Regions from separate parts of the Nocardia sp. CDC160 genome, predicted to be linked through region 3. Evidence: riboswitches for the same ligand, from Rfam matches in the RefSeq annotation. Region 3 holds a riboswitch; each other region holds the start of a gene.
The links. A riboswitch is a leader RNA that binds a small molecule or an ion and turns the genes downstream of it on or off. The one in region 3 is predicted to bind S-adenosylmethionine.
Positions count from the first base shown of each region.

Region 1: another riboswitch for S-adenosylmethionine. It lies ahead of VMT40_RS38135 (rhodanese-like domain-containing protein); the one in region 3 lies ahead of VMT40_RS04155 (aminotransferase class V-fold PLP-dependent enzyme).
Region 2: another riboswitch for S-adenosylmethionine. It lies ahead of VMT40_RS34320 (ABC transporter substrate-binding protein); the one in region 3 lies ahead of VMT40_RS04155 (aminotransferase class V-fold PLP-dependent enzyme).
Region 4: another riboswitch for S-adenosylmethionine. It lies ahead of VMT40_RS08565 (AfsA-related hotdog domain-containing protein); the one in region 3 lies ahead of VMT40_RS04155 (aminotransferase class V-fold PLP-dependent enzyme).

Region 1 covers NZ_JAYKYT010000011.1:89,350-93,554, forward strand. The annotation lists gene VMT40_RS38130 (O-succinylhomoserine sulfhydrylase) at 46-1,260, opposite strand; gene VMT40_RS38135 (rhodanese-like domain-containing protein) at 1,301-1,723, opposite strand; SAM riboswitch class IV at 1,738-1,853, opposite strand; gene VMT40_RS38140 (Rv0361 family membrane protein) at 1,916-2,362, opposite strand; gene VMT40_RS38145 (FAD-dependent oxidoreductase) at 2,603-4,012, shown strand; gene VMT40_RS38150 (amidohydrolase family protein) at 4,093-4,205, shown strand, end outside.
Region 2 covers NZ_JAYKYT010000007.1:301,074-305,278, reverse strand. The annotation lists gene fusA (elongation factor G) at 1-25, shown strand, start outside; gene VMT40_RS34335 (SRPBCC family protein) at 170-604, shown strand; gene VMT40_RS34330 (MarR family winged helix-turn-helix transcriptional regulator) at 597-1,076, shown strand; gene VMT40_RS34325 (HAD family hydrolase) at 1,119-1,757, shown strand; SAM riboswitch class IV at 1,904-2,020, shown strand; gene VMT40_RS34320 (ABC transporter substrate-binding protein) at 2,092-3,255, shown strand; gene VMT40_RS34315 (ABC transporter permease) at 3,256-4,205, shown strand, end outside.
Region 3 covers NZ_JAYKYT010000001.1:935,146-939,350, reverse strand. The annotation lists gene VMT40_RS04170 (hypothetical protein) at 1-545, opposite strand, end outside; gene VMT40_RS04165 (DUF2752 domain-containing protein) at 673-1,122, shown strand; gene VMT40_RS04160 (hypothetical protein) at 1,141-1,329, shown strand; gene VMT40_RS04155 (aminotransferase class V-fold PLP-dependent enzyme) at 1,344-2,657, opposite strand; SAM riboswitch class IV at 2,726-2,839, opposite strand; gene VMT40_RS04150 (SAM-dependent methyltransferase) at 2,903-3,754, opposite strand; gene VMT40_RS04145 (biliverdin-producing heme oxygenase) at 3,963-4,205, shown strand, end outside.
Region 4 covers NZ_JAYKYT010000002.1:237,402-241,606, forward strand. The annotation lists gene VMT40_RS08555 (hypothetical protein) at 1-522, opposite strand, end outside; gene VMT40_RS08560 (HAD family hydrolase) at 516-1,241, opposite strand; gene VMT40_RS08565 (AfsA-related hotdog domain-containing protein) at 1,238-2,026, opposite strand; SAM riboswitch class IV at 2,040-2,150, opposite strand; gene VMT40_RS08570 (MFS transporter) at 2,252-3,877, opposite strand; gene VMT40_RS08575 (FMN-dependent NADH-azoreductase) at 3,855-4,205, opposite strand, start outside.

The DNA of each region.
Region 1 (4,205 bases), on a different contig from region 3:
GGGCCGGAATCCACTGGATTCCGGCCCTTTTCGACGATCGATGGATCAGCTCAGCGCCTGATCCAGGTCGCCCAGGAGGTCTTCGACATCCTCGAGGCCGATGGAGATGCGCACGACGCCATCCGTAATACCCACGGCCGCACGGCCTTCCGGACCCATGGCGCGGTGCGTGGTGGTGGCCGGGTGGGTGATCAGGGTCTTCGCGTCACCGAGGTTGTTGGAGATGTCGATGATGCGCAGCCGGTTGAGCACCTCGAAAGCCCGCTTCTTGGCCTCGTTCTCGGCGGCCTTCAGTTCGAAGGTGATCACCGTGCCGCCGCCGGACATCTGGCGCTTGGCCAGCTCGTACTGCGGGTGCGAGGACAGGAACGGGTACTTCACCCACGCCACCGCGGGATGGTTCTCGAGGAACTGGGCGATCTTCAGCGCGGAGTCCACCGACTGGCGCAGGCGCAGCGGCATGGTCTCGAGACCCTTGAGCAGCGTCCAGGCGTTGAACGGGCTCAGCGCCGGACCCGTGTGGCGCATCAGGTTTTTCACCGGACCGTCGATGTAGTCCTGCGGTCCGAGGATCGCGCCGCCGAGCACACGGCCCTGGCCGTCGATGTGCTTGGTGCCCGAGTACACGGTGATGTCCGCGCCCAGGTCGAACCCGCGCTGCAGCAGCGGGGTGGCGAAGACGTTGTCCAGCACCACCTTCGCGCCCGCCGCGTGGGCGAGGTCGGAGACCGCGCGCACATCGGTGAGGGTCTGCATCGGGTTGGACGGGGTCTCGAAGAAGACGGCCTGGGTCGGCACCGACAGCGCCTGCTCCCACTGGTCCAGATCCTCGCCGTCGACGAAGACGGTCTCCACGCCCCAGCGCGGCAGGATCTCGTTGGCCACCACGAAGCAGGACCCGAACAGGCTGCGCGCCGCCACCAGTCGGTCACCCGCGCCGAGCAGCGCGCCCAGCGCGGTGAAGACCGCGGACATGCCCGACGCGGTCGCGAAACAGGCTTCCGCGCCGTCGATCAGGCGCAGCCGCTCCTCGAACATGGCGACCGTCGGATTGCCGTAGCGGGAGTAGACGAAATGCTCGATATCGCCGGTGAACGACGCCTCGGCCGCCTCGGCGCTCTCGTAGACGAAACCCGAATTGAGGAACAGCGCCTCGGAGGTCTCGTCGAAGCCGGAGCGCCGGGTGCCGCCGCGCACGGCCTGGGTGGCGGGGCCGACGCCCTCGGGCAGCGGCTTGTCGAAAGAGCCACCGGTGATCATGACTGGTTCCCTTCGGAAGAGCTGGGGGAGCTGGGCGAAATCACGACTGCCGCCACGGCAGGCCGTCGGCCCGCCAACCGGTGGCACCGCGGTGGCCCTGAGCGTCCAGCGCGCCCTCGAAACCGTCGACCACATTGAACGACGGCGTGATGCCGACGGTGGTGGCCGCGGTGGCCGCGCCGATGGAGCGCTGGCCCGAGCGGCAGATGAACAGGACCGGGGCCTGCGAATCCGGGTTCCGGTCGGCGAGAGCCTGCTTCAACTGGTCCACGAACCGCGCGTTGGGCGTGCCGGTGGCGTCCACCCATTCGATCAACGCGGTCGGGCGGCCGATGCCGCTGGTGTCGGGCACGCCGACGAATCGCCATTCCGCCTCGGTGCGCACGTCCACCAGCACCGCATCCGGATTGTCGCGCAACAACTCCCACGCCTGCTTCGGCGTGATGTCACCCGCGTAGCTCACCTGTACCTCCTGTGAATCCGCACTTGCCGCACCGCTGCTCGATGCGTGGCCAGGTCGTCACCCGGAGCACCCCACCGCGGAGGAGGGTTGCCGACCAGCCAGCCGGGGCTTGGCGCTGGTACTCATGACCTGGGATGAGAGTGCCGAAAAAACCGGTGTTGTGTCAAACCCCCGGTCGGTCTTCGGACCATGTCACGAACCGCAGACCAACCACCGGGAATTCTCCTTGGTGAAATGCCAAGTCGAGGTCGACTGCGCGCCGTCCACGCTGAAGGTGACCTGCGCCGTGGCCTTGTCACCGTCGACGACCGGATCGTCGATCCGGTCGAAGGTGATGCCCTTGCCGCTCGTGCCCGCGATCTTCAGCGGGGAGTTGTTCTCGTCGAATCCCTTGCAGGCCACGGCCGGAACGAACTTGCCGGTGTCGTTACGGGACTTGATGAACTCGCCCGCCGCCACCGAGAGGCGATCGCGATCTGTGACATTGTTCTCAACCGGCGACAGCAGGGTCGCGATCACGATGCCCAGGATCACCGCCGCGATGACACCCGCCGCGACCAGGAACGGCCACATGCTGCGGGTCTCGTTCTGCTCGATCGGAATCGACGTCTCCTCGACGGTCTCCTCGGCATCGCTCATGGGTAGATCATGCCTGGCGTTCCCGCAGTTTCCCCGCCCGCGCGCGGGGGCGTCCGTGCGCCATCGATAGAATCAGCAGAATTTCCGCTCCGGTGCGGGAATAGCAAGACCACGCAGCAACGCTGCAGCGTCGGGGGCCAACGAAGGTCGCCGAGGCCAGGGCGTCAACTTAGCCTAAGCTAAGAACGACGGCTAAGTTTTGACGGCAAGTTAGTTTCGACCCAAAGGGTGCGCGGAAGAATGACCGAACAGAGTGCAGCGACCCGCCCGCTACGCATTGCGATCGTGGGCGCGGGCCCGGCCGGTATCTATGCCGCCGACGCCTTGATGAAGTCCGATGCCCCGGCCGGGTTCGACGGGGTGAGCATCGACCTCTACGAGCGCATGCCCGCACCGTTCGGCCTGATCCGCTACGGCGTCGCGCCCGACCACCCGCGCATCAAGGGCATCATCACCGCCCTGCACAAGGTGCTCGACAAGGACCAGGTCCGCCTGCTCGGCAATATCGACTACGGCACCGACATCACCCTGGAAGACCTGCGCCAGTTCTACGACGCGGTCATCTTCTCCACCGGCGCCAATGCCGACCGCGCCCTGGGCGTTCCGGGCATCGACCTCGACGGCTCCTACGGTGCCGCGGACTTCGTGTCCTGGTACGACGGACACCCCGACGTGCCGCGCACCTGGCCCCTGGACGCGGAGAAGGTCGCCGTGCTCGGCGTCGGCAATGTCGCCCTGGACGTGGCGCGCGTGCTGGCCAAGACCGGTGACGAACTGCTGCCCACCGAGATCCCGCCGAACGTCTACGAGGGCCTCAAGGCCAACAAGGCCGTCGAGGTGCACGTGTTCGGCCGCCGCGGCCCGGCCCAGGCCAAGTTCACCCCGCTCGAGCTGCGCGAACTCGACCACTCCCCGACCATCGAGGTCATCGTCGACCCCGAGGACATCGACTACGACGAGGGCTCCGAGGCCGCCCGCCGCCACTCCAAGCAGGTCGACATGATCTGCAATACCTTGGAGCAGTGGGCCATTCGCGATGTCGGCAACCGCCCGCACAAGCTGTTCCTGCACTTCTTCGAGAACCCCGCCGAAATCCTAGGCGACGAGAACGGCAAGGTCGTGGGCCTGCGCACCGAGCGCACCCAGCTCGACGGCACCGGAAACTGCAAGGGCACCGGCGAATTCAAGGACTGGGACATCCAGGCCGTGTACCGCGCGGTCGGCTACCTGTCGCAGAACATCCCGGCCCTGCCCTTCGACGACCAGGCCGGAACCGTGCCCAACGAGGCCGGACGCGTGCTGGTCAACGAGGACGCCGACGGCAAGGACCGCTACGAGCCCGCCACCTACGTGACCGGCTGGATCAAGCGCGGCCCGGTCGGGCTCATCGGCCACACCAAGGGTGACGCCAACGAGACCATCGCCTGCCTGCTCGACGACGCCGCCGACTTCGTTCCGGCCCCCAAGCCGGAACCCGAGGCCGTCACCGAATTCCTCGAGGGCAAGGGCATCCCGTTCACCACCTGGGCGGGCTGGTACCGACTCGACGCGCACGAGCGCGCCCTGGGCGAGCCGCAGGGCCGCGAGCGGGTCAAGGTCGTGGAGCGCGAGGAGATGCTCGCCGCCTCCGAGCCCGACAAGGTGTCCTGACCAGTACCGGACAAGGTGTCCTGACCAGCGCGAATCCGCTTGCCGGACAAGGTTGTCCACACTTGTCACCGTTCTGAGGCATGCTGATCAACGTGTTCGATGCCCATCTCCACATCTTCGACCCGCGGTTCCCGCTGTCGGAGAACGAGGGCTACCTGCCCGACCCGTACACCATCGCCGACTATCGCAAGCG
Region 2 (4,205 bases), on a different contig from region 3:
GCTCGGTTACGCGCCCGCTCCGTAGCGGCGGGTCGGATCGGGTTCGGTGGGGTGAGGGATCGCTCTCGCCCCACCGGACCCACCCGCACGGGCGAATTCACGAGAAGGGGTTGATTGTTGTCGCGACTACGGTTACTGTTGTCGCAACAACAGAAACTCTCTTCAGGAGATGACAGCGATGATGTACTCGTTCACCGAATCGGCCGTGATCAAGGGTGATGTCGACAAGATCTGGGCGGTCGCCACCGATGTGGCCCGCTGGTCCGAATGGGATCCGCACGAGGAGAAGTCCCGCATCGATGGCGAATTCGCGCCGGGAACCACGGGGTGGGTCAAGCCGAAGGGGGCGCCCGCCGGGCCGTTTACCATCGTGGCGGTGGAACCGGGCCGTTCGTGGACCAGCGAGGCGGGCATTCCGTTCGGAAAACTGCGCGGCCACCGCACCTACGAGGCGCTCGGCGACGGCACGGTGAAGGTGGCGGAGAATGTCGAGGTCCACGGGATCTTCGGGCCGTTGTTCAAGCTCATCTGGGAGAAGGCCATGCGGGCCGATATGCCGCTGACCTTCGCGGCACTGGAACAGGAGGCAATGCGGCGTGGCTGAATCGCCGGGCGAACCGCGGGAGCCGCGAGAACTACGAGGCGTCCCGCGGGGTCCGCTCATGAGTCCGGGCTTCTGGCTGCATCACGCGGCACTGGAGTGGCGGACGCGGCTGGAGCGCAACCTGCGCCCGCTCGGGCTGACCCCCACCCAGTTCAACCTGCTGGCCTCGGCCGGTTGGCTGAGCCGCCAGGACGACCTGCCCACCCAACAGCAGGTCGCCGACATGTCCGGCTCGGACCGCATGATGGCCTCCAAGGTGATTCGCGGCCTGGAGGACCGGGGCCTGCTGGCGCGCCGCGCCGACCCCGCCGACGCCCGCGCCCTGCGCATCGAACTCACCCCCGCCGGACGGGAATTGGTCAGTCGGGCCGTCCAGATCGCCGTGGACACCGACGTCGAGATCTTCGGCCCCGACGGCGACTTCCTCCGCGAACACTTGAAACCCATCGCCGCGCACCGTCTCCCCGATTGACCGCACTGCGACGCGCACCGAGGCACACCGTAGGGTCGGATCGTGGCTAGCGATCATGCGACTCCGGCGGACACCGGGCTCATTGTCGGGTTCGACCTGGATATGACGCTGATCGATTCGCGGCCGGGGATTGCCGCCGTGTGGGATGCGGTGGCGGCGAAGACCGGGGTGGAGATCGATTCGGAGCTGGTGGTTTCGCGGCTCGGGCCGCCGCTCGCGCACGAGGCCGCGCAGTGGTTTCCGGAGCACGAGGTGCCGGGGATCGTGGCCATGTATCGGGAGTTCTATCCGGATTTGGCGGTGGAGGCGTCCGCGCATCTGCCCGGTGTGGTCGACGCGCTCGCGGCGGTGCACGCGGCCGGGGGACGAGTCCTGGTGATCACGGCCAAGAATGGGCCGCACGCGCAACTGCACCTCGATCACCTCGGCTTGAACGTGGACGAACTGGTCGGCGGGGCGTGGGCCGAGGAGAAGGGCGAGGTGCTGCGTGAGCGCGGCGCGTCGATCTACGTCGGCGACCATCTCGGCGATGTGCGCGCGGCCAAGGTGGCCGACGCGGTGTCGGTGGCGGTGACCACCGGACCGTACTCGGCCGAGGAACTCTCGGCGGCCGGGGCCGATGTGGTGCTCGGCGACCTCACCGAATTCCCGGCCTGGCTCACGGCCCACCTCGCGCACTAGCCATTGCAGCCTCGGCACAGCGGGACAACGCCGGGGTAACCGCATGCCCGGCAAGGGCTTTGCCCGCCCGCTCGACGGGTGCCGTTGGCATCAGGGTGATTCGAATGCTGTCGGTGCGGGACCGCCCGCGGCTACCTTTGCCCCACGGTCACGAGTATCAGCATGTTCGAGCCCCGGCTCGCTGATCGGCAACCCTCGCGTAGCGGTGGGGTGCCCCGGGTGACGACCAGGCGATGCCGTCGCGGGTATCGCAAGCGCTATTCGACCGCGTGTGGCAGCGCGGTCGTGTCCCCATGCCCGGCTGGCGAGTCGGTGCGCGAGTGTAGAGGTAACAATGAGCAGGATCTGGTCCCGGAAGCGTGTTGTCGGCCGGGTGGCGGTGGGTGTTGCGGCTGCGGCCCTGGTGGCGGGGCTGGCGTCGGCCTGCTCCAACGATTCCTCCGGAAGCGGGTCGGACACCGTCTATTTCGGTGTTTCCGGTCCGAAGACGGGTGGTTCGGCCGAGTACGGGCGGCTCTGGCAGCAGGGCTTCGACCTGGCGCTGGACGAGATCAATGCCAATGGCGGGATCAATGGCAAGAAGGTCGCGTTGAAATGGGAGGACTCCCAGTCCGATCCCAAGCAGACGGTGCCGATCGCCACCAAATTCGTTGGCGACCAATCGATCATCGCCGAGCTGGGCGACTTCTCCTCGCCCGCCTCCATCGCGGCCTCGCCGGTCTACAACCGCGGCAAGTTGGTGCAGTACGGATTCACCAACTCCTCGGTGGATTTCACCAAGGGCGGCGACTATTCGTGGAGCCCCTCCATCACCCTGGACGTGTTCCAGGAGCGCAATGCCGAGTGGGTGAAGTCCAAGGCCAAGAAGGTTTCGGTGGTCTACCTCGAAACCGACTGGGGCAAGCAGGCTTTCCAGTACTTCCAGCAGTTCGCCAAGGAGAAGGGTGTCGAGATCGCCTACTCCTCCTCGATTCTGCCGGACTCGCAGGACTTCCGCCCGGTGTTGATCAAGGGCCGCGACGCCAACCCGGACGCGTTCGTGCACCTGGGCTACGGCCCGGACGGCGCGCTGGTGGCCAAGCAGCTGCGTGATGTCGGGTTCAACGGCCAGTTCTTCGGCGGCCAGAACACCCCGCAGTTCATCGATCTGGCGGGCAAGGCGGCCGAGGGCGACATCGTGAACGGCGTGTTCACCCCGTCGGACCCGAACCCGAAGATCCAGAACTTCGTCACCAAGTTCAAGGCCAAGTTCAATACCGATCCCGGCGACTTCAACGTCTACGCCTACGACGCGCTGAACGTGCTGGTGAAGGCGGCGAAATACGGCGGCGCGACCCGCGACGGCGTGCTGAAGGGCCTGCGCGAGATCAAGGACTTCGACGGAATCGGCCTGGGCACCTTCGCCTTCGACCAGCAGACGCGGCGGCCGAGCGGGGTGAAGCCGATCGAGCTGATCCTGCAGAACGGCAAGTTCCTGCCGGTCGGAAGCAACAAGTAGATGTTCGACACGCTCATCGCGGGTCTGGTCCACGGCAATGCGTATGCGCTCATTGCCGTGGGCATCACCCTGATCTTCGGGGTCAGCAATGTCATCAATTTCGCGCACGGCGCGATCTTCGCCTTCGGCTCGGTGCTGGGCTGGTGGCTGATCGCCCAGCACGGGGTGCCGTGGTGGGCCGCGCTGCTGGTGGTGGTGGCGGTGACGGCGCTGGTCGGCGTGGCCATCGACGTGCTGGCGGTGCGGCCGCTGCGCCGGGCTCCGGCCATCGCGGCCCTGCTGGCCACGGTGGCGGTGGGGCTGATCATCGAGAACGTGGTCGCCCTGGTGTTCGGACCGGACACCCGACCGTTTCCACAGGTGTTGTCCACCAACAATATTCGGGTGGGCGGGGTGCGACTGGGCACCTCCGACGTGGTCATGTTCGCCATCACGCTCACGGTGATGGCGGGGCTGTGGGCCTTCCTGCGCTACAGCCGTCACGGTCTGGCGATTCGCGCCACCGCGCAGGACCCCGATGCCGCCGCCCAAATGGGCATCGGCGTGGGGCGGGTGCAGTCGCTGGCCTTCGCCATCGCGTCCGGATTGGGCGGGCTGGCGGGCATTTTCGTCGGCCTCTACAACTCGAACATCTCACCGACCAGCGGCGGCATCGTCGGCATGACCGGTTTCGTGGCCGCCACCATCGGCGGGCTGGGCTCGATTCCGGGCGCGGTGCTCGGCGGCTTCGTGCTGGGACTGGTGGAGGCCTTCGGCATCTACTGGTTCGGGGACGGCTACCGCGATCTGATCACCTTCGGACTCCTGGTGATCTTCCTGGTGCTGCGGCCCGGCGGCCTGCTGGCCCGCCCGCCCGCCATCGAATCCGAGCCGATGACCGGCACCTTCCTGGCCGCGGGCCGGGAGCGGCCGGTGCGCTGGTGGCACGCGCTCATCGTCTTCGCTCTTGC
Region 3 (4,205 bases):
CCCTGCTGGGCCGGGTAGCCCTGCGGCGCATACGGATTCGGCGGCTGCGCGCCGTAGCCCGGTTGATTCGGCACGGGGTAACGAGGCTGGGATTGTGGGGCCGGGTAGTTCGGCTGTGGCGCGGGAGCGTAGCCGGGAGCGGGATGCCCGTGGGAGGGAACGGTATTCGCCGAGGGCGGGTAGGTCGGCGGCGCGGCGTAACCCGGGACAGCCGCACCGCTCGGCGGCGGCAGGTAGCCCCGGTCGGGCGCGCCGGTCGGGGGCGGTAGGAAGCCCTGCGGGGCCGGGTAGCCCTGGGCGGGGGTATTGGCGTCGTACGGGCTCGGGGCCGGGGTATACACCGGCGCGGTGGTGGTCGCGGTCTCGCTCTTCTTCTTGAGGGCGAAGTACGCGCCCACCGCGATGAGCAGAACCACCGCCAGGCCGATGAGGCCGAACAGGTGGCCGATGACGCGAATGCCGACCTTGATGACAATGATCAGGACGATGGCGCCGACCACGGCGAGCGCGCCGCGAATCTTGCTGCCACCTGAGTTCTGTGACATGAGTGGACTTCCCCCGAACTCGAAAATGATTGTCGGGGCAGCATACCCAAGCGCGCTCGAGCCCCGCGGGGTGCGAAGTCGGGAGTGATCTGGCAGGTCGGCGGCGGCGCGGCTACCGTTGGTGGTCGTGGATACCACGGCAGCAGCAATCGAATCGCCCGCGCGCCCGCGGTGGCTCGGCGTCGGGCTACCGCTGCTGGCCGGTGGGGCCGTGGCCGGTGGGCTGGCGCTGCTGCACTTCCGGGATCCGCACGTGTCCGGCACCTACGGGTACTGCCCCTTCTACGAGCTCACCGGGTACTGGTGCCCCGGCTGCGGCGGGCTGCGGGGGCTGCACAATCTCACCGATGGCCGGATTCTCGACGCCATTCACAGCAATGTGCTGTTGCTGCCATTGACGCTCGGCTTCCTCGCCTGGTGGGGCACCTGGCTGGTGCGCGGCTGGCGCGGTAATCCGACACCGCCGCGACTACCCCAGATCCTGCCCAAATACGCGCTGTGGCTCGCGCTCGCCTTCCTCATTGTCTTCACCATTGTGCGGAACACGCCGTGGGGGAGCTGGATTGCGCCTGTTTAACCGGGGCATGCTCTGCGTATGAGCGATTCACTGCGGGACCGCGTGCGCGAGAAGATGGTGCGGCAACTCGAGGAGGACGGGCCGCCCGATCCCGAGCAGGGCGACACCCGGCAGGTCTCGGTGCAGGACGATCTCGACCTGCTGGACGCGGTGGCGGATGACGATCCGGTGATCGAGGAGCTCGCGGCCCGATACCTCGTGCCGTAGTTCGGAATCCGCGCTCAGAATCCGCAGGGCGCCGCGCCGGTCGACGAGTCGCCGAACGGTCGGGTCTCCGGGACCGGGTTCCAATGTCCCTCGGTGCGCGCGTAATTCCAGGTCGGGCCGTTCTCGACCAGCGTGGCAATGGCCTCGATGAGGCGGTCCACGTCGGCGGCGGTGGTGCCGAGGCCAATGCTGGCGCGCAGGGCGGCGTCCACGCCGAGGCGAGACAGCAGCGGGTGGGCGCAGAAGCGGCCGTCGCGCACGCCGATGCCGTGCTCGGCCGAAAGGTAGGCGGCGACCTGGCCGGGCTCGAAACCGTCGATGGTGAACGCGACAATGCCGACGGCGTCGGTGCTGTCGCGCCAGACACGCAGGAAGTTCACGCCCGGAACGGTTTTCAGGCCGTAGCGCAGGCGGTGGGTGAGGTACTGCTCGTGCTCGATGACCGTGGTCTCGTCCAGGTCGGCGAGGGCGTCGCAGGCCGCGGCCAATGCGGCCACGCCCAGGACGTTCGGCGAACCGGCCTCGTGCCGCTGCGGGGCCGGGGCCCACTCGACGCCCTCGGTGGAGACCGAGCGCACCGCGCCGCCACCCGCCAGGTAGGGCTCGGCCGCGTCGAGCCAGTCGCGGCGGCCGACCAGCACGCCCGTACCGAAGGGGGCGTAGGCCTTGTGGCCGGAGAAGGCCAGATAGTCGATGCCCGCGGTCCGCAGGTCGATGCGGCGGTGCGGGGCCAGCTGCGCGGCATCCACGAGAATGCGGGTGCCGCACTGGTGCGCGATCCAGGCCAGCCGCTCCAGCGGCAGTAGTTCACCGGTCACATTGGACGCGCCCGTAACCGCCAGCAGCGCGGCCGGTTTCGAACAGAGCTCGGCGACCAGGCGCTGAATGGTCTCCTCGATGGTGTCGGCGACCGGCACCACTCGGCGGCCGTGCCGGGTCCAGGGCAGGAAGTTGGCGTGGTGCTCCACGTCCAGCACCACGGTGTCGCCGGGCACGCAGGAGGCCAGCAGGTTCAGCGAGTCGGTGGTGTTGCGGGTGAAGACCACGACCTGGTCGTCGGCCGCGTTCAGGAAGCGGGCGACCGAACCGCGCGCCGACTCGTAGCAGTCGGTGGAGACGCGGGAGGCGTAGCCCGCGCCGCGGTGCACGCTGGCGTAGAACGGCAGCAGCTCGGCGACGCGGTCGGTGACCTGCCGCAGCGCGGGGGCGCTGGCGGCGTAGTCGAAGTTGGCGTAGGTGGTGGTCCCGCCCTGGACCAGCGGAACCTGGAGGTCACAGCCGGACACGGTGGCGAGCGGGGCACAGGTCTGGTCGGCGAATGCGGTCATCACGAAACTCCATCGGGTTCATGGACACGCGATCGGAGGTGTCTGCTTCGAGACGGATATCGATCGAGAGTCCGCGCTTGCCGTACCCGGTCGGGCTACGGCCCGGTCGTCACCCGGAGCACCCCACCGCGGAGGAGGGTTGCCGACCAGCTAGCCGGGGCTTGACGCTGGTACTCATGACCTGATTGCAGAGATTGGCAGACGATTCCCGGCCTTGTCAACCCCGCCCGCCGGGCTCGTCGGGCTCAGATCTTGGTCGCGGTGACGCAGCGTTCGAGGTCCGGCACGCCTTCCGCACCCCGGCCGAGTGGCTCGAGAAACCGGTCGACGTACTCCCGCCCGCCCACCTGTTCCAGCTCCCGCCACCCGTACTCGGCGAGCAGGCCCGGAACGTCCGCGGGCAGCAATCCGAATCGCCAAATACCTTTTCCCGCAACGAATCTCCGATACGCGCGCTCGCACCCCTCGAGATTCGTGCCGTCGAGAAAATCCTGTCGGACATAGCTGAAGACCAGTCGGCTCCCCGCGGGCGCGGCGGCGAGGGTCTCCAACGTCGAGCGCACCGCCTTCTCGGTCAGGTACTGGGTAACCCCTTCCCACAGGAAAAGCGTTGTCGCCTCGCCCCGGTAACCACGCTCGGCGAGAGTCGTCGCGAGATCCTGTGTCTCGAAATCGATCGCCACCTGAACAACGCTGTCCGGCAGCGTTATTCGCCGCCGCTTCAGCTCGATGTTCACCGGCAGATCCACCTCGAAGGCCGGAATCCCGGCCGCCGCCACCAGCCGCGTGGCTCGAGTGTCGAGCCCCGCACCGAGCACCACCACCGCCCCGACCCCCGCCCGCACGGCCGCATCGGTCTGCTCATCGAAATACCGCTTCCGACAAGCCAAGCTGTCCCACAGCCCGGGCCCTTCCCGCTCCATGACCTTGCGTAACCAGCCTCGGGTGGTTCGGTTGCGTACCAGCGGTCGCAGTCCGAGTGGCAGCACGCGGATCGCCAGGTCGTCGGTCAGCAATCGGTTCCCGGAGGGCTCGGCGCTCTCCGTGGCGGCGATGAGCATCGGGATCAGTGGGGTATCGGCGGCTCGAGTGGCCATGGGACCACTGTTCCAGGCGGTCGGCGGAGCGTCGACGGGATCGATGCGGTGTGACGAAGGGCACGTCCGGAATAGAAAAATCGTCCGAAAGTTGGAGGGGGTGGGGCGGGAAGTTCGAATCGCGTGATGGTTGCTGGGGCGTATGGTCGAAGTGAAGTTAGGGTAGCCAAAGTGGGGTGCCCCGGAGTTGATCACGAGGAGCTCGACCATGTTGGATACCGGCACCCCGTTCTCGACGCTCATTCGCACCGCGACCGAGCAGCAGCACAACGAGGCGGAGCACTCCACGTTCATGCGTGACCTGCTGACCGGGCAACTCGGGGTCGAGGCGTTCTACCGGTACACCTCGCAGCTGTGGTTCGTGTACGCCGCGCTCGAAAAGCGTTCCGAGGCCTTGGCTTCCGATCCGGTCGCGGGTCCCTTCGTGAAACCGGAGCTGGCCCGGCTGGCC
Region 4 (4,205 bases), on a different contig from region 3:
GATGAGGCCGGTGAACTCGAAGCGGAATTCCGCGGACCGCGCCTCGTCATCGACGGTGACCTCGAGGGTGCCGCGCGCCTCGAGCCATTCGCCCAGGGTCACCGGCTCGGTGAGCTTGCGGCCGTCCTGCGGGCGGAAGTCCGGGATCGGCGTCTCGTGGAACGGGTAGCTGGGCCGGGTCACCGTGTCGGCGTCGGGACGCTGGTCGGGGGCGAAGACCATCGGATAGTTGTTGGCGGGCAGGGGAAGCGGCAGGGTGTGCAGGACGCTCGCGGCGTCCTCCGCAGACAGGTCGTCGGCCAGTTCGCGCACGATCGTGTAGGCGGCCAGTTCACCGAATTTCGGCACCGGCGTATCGGCGGCGACGATGGCTCGGCCCCAGCGGCGGGTGACGCCCCCGTCCGCGTCGGGCTCGGTCAGGAAGCCGACGACAATGAAATTGCCGTCGGCGTCGAGGACTTCGCTCGGCGGGTACAGCGGCCCCTGGGTGGTCGGGGTCAGTTCATAGCTTCGGGTCACCATACGGAGAGCGCTTCCTGATCGGAGAGAAGGCGGCCGGGATCGTCGACGGACGCGCCGACCCGGTCGGAGAAGTGGATCCAGCCGTGGCCGTGCGCCGACAGCACCGCGTCGTCGCCGCGGAAGCCGGGGTGTGCGACGGCCCGCAGGAACGGCAGGTCGCTGGCGTGATCGCCGTAGCCGTAGCTGTTTTCGTGCGCGATGCCGTGCTCGCGCAGGAAGTCGGTGACCGCGGTCGCCTTGGCGGTGCCGATCATGGGCTGGGTGACCTCACCGGTCAGCACGCCTTGGTCATCGACCACGGGGGTGGTGGCGATGATGTGATCGGCACCCAGCGCGTCGGCGACCGGGGCGATGGCCGCGGCGAACGAGCCGGACAGCAGGACCGTGGTGTCGCCCGAATTCCGGTGTGCGCGCAGCGCTTCCACCGCGTCGGTGTAGTAGACGGCACCGCTCGCGGAGAACTCAGCGAACCAGCGGCGTCCGGCGGCAGCCAAGGCGTCGGCCCGCACGCCGCGATAGGCGCGGTAGTAGTGCCGGTTCACCTCCTCGCGGGGCGTTCCGGACGCGGCCTTCCGCTTGATCTCGTCGCTGAGGCGCGTGTATTCGCTGCCGTCGTCGCCGTTCTCGGCCAGCCAGAAGCGCTGGAAGGCGAACATGCTCTTGACGGTGATGAGGGTTTCGTCGACGTCGAAGAACGCCGCACCCGGTGTCGTGCTCATGCCACCGCGCCCAGGTAGGCGGCGATCGCCTTGGCGGCCTTGTGGCGTTCGATCTGCGAGATGCGCTCGTTGGGCAGGGCCGCGTAGGTGATGCGGGTGGTGGCCACGGTGCGGTCGAGTTGGCGCACGTCGACGTCGATGGCGAACTCCAGCTTGGCCGGATCCTCGATGGCGATCGGGGTGAGCACCGCGTGCAGGGTGGCGGGCAGCGGGAACAGGAAGGTCTTGAACTCCAATTCGATGCTGTTCCAGACGATGTAGAAGTGCTGTTCGGGCCAGCGGCGGCCGTACTCCAGCTCGAACGCGCCCAGGAACAGCTGGCGCACCGCCTCGACGATGACGATGCCCTGCACGTGTTCGCCGGTCTGATGGTCGAGCAGCAGTTCGTTGTCGCCGTGAATGCGCAGATCCGCGCGGAACTCGGTCTCCGATTCGCGAATCAGGTTGGCCAGCAGCACATTCGAGTTCTGATACTTGTGCACTTGGTGGCGAGGTGCCGGTTCGTCGACCGCGCCGCGCACGTGCAGCCCGGCCGGGGCGTGCACCAGCGCCACGTGCTCGAGGTAGTCGAGGTCGTGGCGGGTCACCCCCTGCCCGAGATGAACGGTCAACGCGCGCTCCGACTCCCGCCACCGGCCGCCGCGCAGGGCGGCGACCAGTCCCGACACCGTGAAGGCCCGGTCGTCCTCGGCGATTCCGCGGAAGCGATCGGCCACCAGCAGCACCTCGCCGACGGCCACCTCCCCCGAGAGCACGGACACCGAATCGAGCTGGGCTACAGACATTTTTCCTCCGAGAGCAAGACGCTTATGGCGGCGCTCGCCACCACCCGGTCGTCACCCGGAGCACCCCGCCGTCGTGGAGGGTTGCCGCCCAGCCAGCCGGGGCTTACCACTGGAACTCATGACCGTCCCCGAAACCCTATGTCCCCCAACCTATTTCATACATAGTTTCAACCACCCCGATTGAAACCCGCGAACGGAGGACGACGCTGTCCCCCGCGCGCCGATCTATCCCGCGGCGGCTTCCCCCACACCAACCCCACTCGGTTCGGGCTCACGCCCCGACACCGGCTCCGACGCCGAAACACCCTCCGGCGCTACCCCTGGCGTCATCTCGGACTCGGACACTCCCCCTGGCCTTACCCCCGACTCCGACTCCGACTCCGACGTTGGGTTCGGCTGCGTCGCCAACCCGGGCGCTGGATGTGACCCCGGATCGGCGCTCGAACCGCCTACCGGGGTCGCCGCTGTCCCCGCAGCGACTCGCGTCGAGGCGACGGCCAGTGCCGCCCCCGAAGCCGCCAGCGCCGCGATGGTCAGCGCGACGGTTGAATAGCCGTGGCGCGAAACCAGATTGGCGAGTTGTGGTCCCGCGCTGGCCCCGACGAACAGGGCGAAGGTGTAGAGCGCGGTGGCGGTGCCGCGCGCCTCGCCTGCCTGCGCCGCGATCGCCTGAACCGCCGCCGGTGCCGCGACCGCGATGGCCGTCACGAACACGAACAGCCACACCGCGACCCATATGCCACCCAGTGGGACCGCGGTGATCGCCGCCGCTGCGGCAGCTGCCGCCAGGGCGGTGATCAACCGGGCGGCAGGTGCGATCACGCCGAGTCTTCCGGCGAGCAGTGGTACCGCCACCATGGCGGGAATCGCGCTGGCCCGCAGGGCGAGTAGGGCCGCGTTGCCGGATCCGACTCCCTCCGGCGGTGAGAGCTGAATGCCGGTGTAGATGCCCACGAACGAGCCCAAGATCGCCAGGCAGCTCAGGTACAGCAGGGCGAGTCGGCCCTGTCTGAGCAGAGTCACGAACGGCAGAACAGCCTTTCGCGCGATGTCGGCGATTCCGATGCGGGCTCGCGCGCCCCTGGCCTCAGCCCTCGCACCCCCGGCCTCAGTCCCTACGCCTTCCGCCTCGCCCTTTGCACCCTCGGCCTGGGTCAGCGCCTCGGTCAGCGCGGCTTCAGTGCCAGGTGCCTGGGCTACAACCGCCGCCGAGGTGGGCGGCTGGAGAACCAGGCGCAGTAGCGCCGCCGATAGCGCGAAGACGATCGCACCGGCGATGAAGATGGCGTGCCAGCCCCAGGTGTTGCCGATCAGCTGGGCCAGGACCTGGGCTACCACGCCTGCTCCTAGGAAGGAGCTGGTTAGGCAGGTGAGGGCGAAGATTCTGCGGGCGGGGGCGATGCGTTCGGCGAGGTAGGCGAAGGCGGCGGGGGCGAAGAAGGAGGCGGTGAGGCCCTGGAGGATTCGCGCGGAGAGTCCGGTGGCGAGTCCGGGTGCGACCGCCACCAGGAGGGAGCTCAGCACGGTGGCGAGCAAGCCGCCGACGATGACCGGCCGTCGTCCCCAGCGGTCCGACAGCGGGCCGGTCACCAGGAAGCCCGCCCCGTAGGCCAGCCCGAAGGCGGTGGTGGTCCAGGTGGCCGCCGACTTGGACGTATCCCAGTCCGCCGCAAGCCGATTCAGTACCGGCAGCACCACGTAGAGCTGGCCCACCACCAGAATGCCGACCGCGCAGACCGCCGCGACGGTCCGCCCGGTCGGTGCCCATCCCGGCTCGGTAGCCCATCCCGGCTCAGCAGCCCGGCCCGACTCGGTAGCCCCACCCGGCTCAGTAGTCGGCGGCGAGCTCACGCGCACGCTCCTGGGCCGCGGCGAAGCCCGCCTCCGGGTTCTCGGTCAATACCGTTGGCGCGAACCGGATCTCGGCAATGTCCTTGATCCCCACGAAGTTCAGCCAGTCTTCGACGAACGGCGTCGCGAAGTCGGACCCGAACTGCACCGGCACCCCCGGCTGATGCACGCCACTGGTGTACACCGTGACCGCCCGCTTCTCGGTGAGCAGCCCCGAATACCCGCTCTGCGGATCGAAGGTGAACGCCCACCCCGGCTGGGTCACGATATCGACCCACTGCTTGAAGATGTACGGCACGCCCGCATTCCAGATCGGCAGGTTGATGAC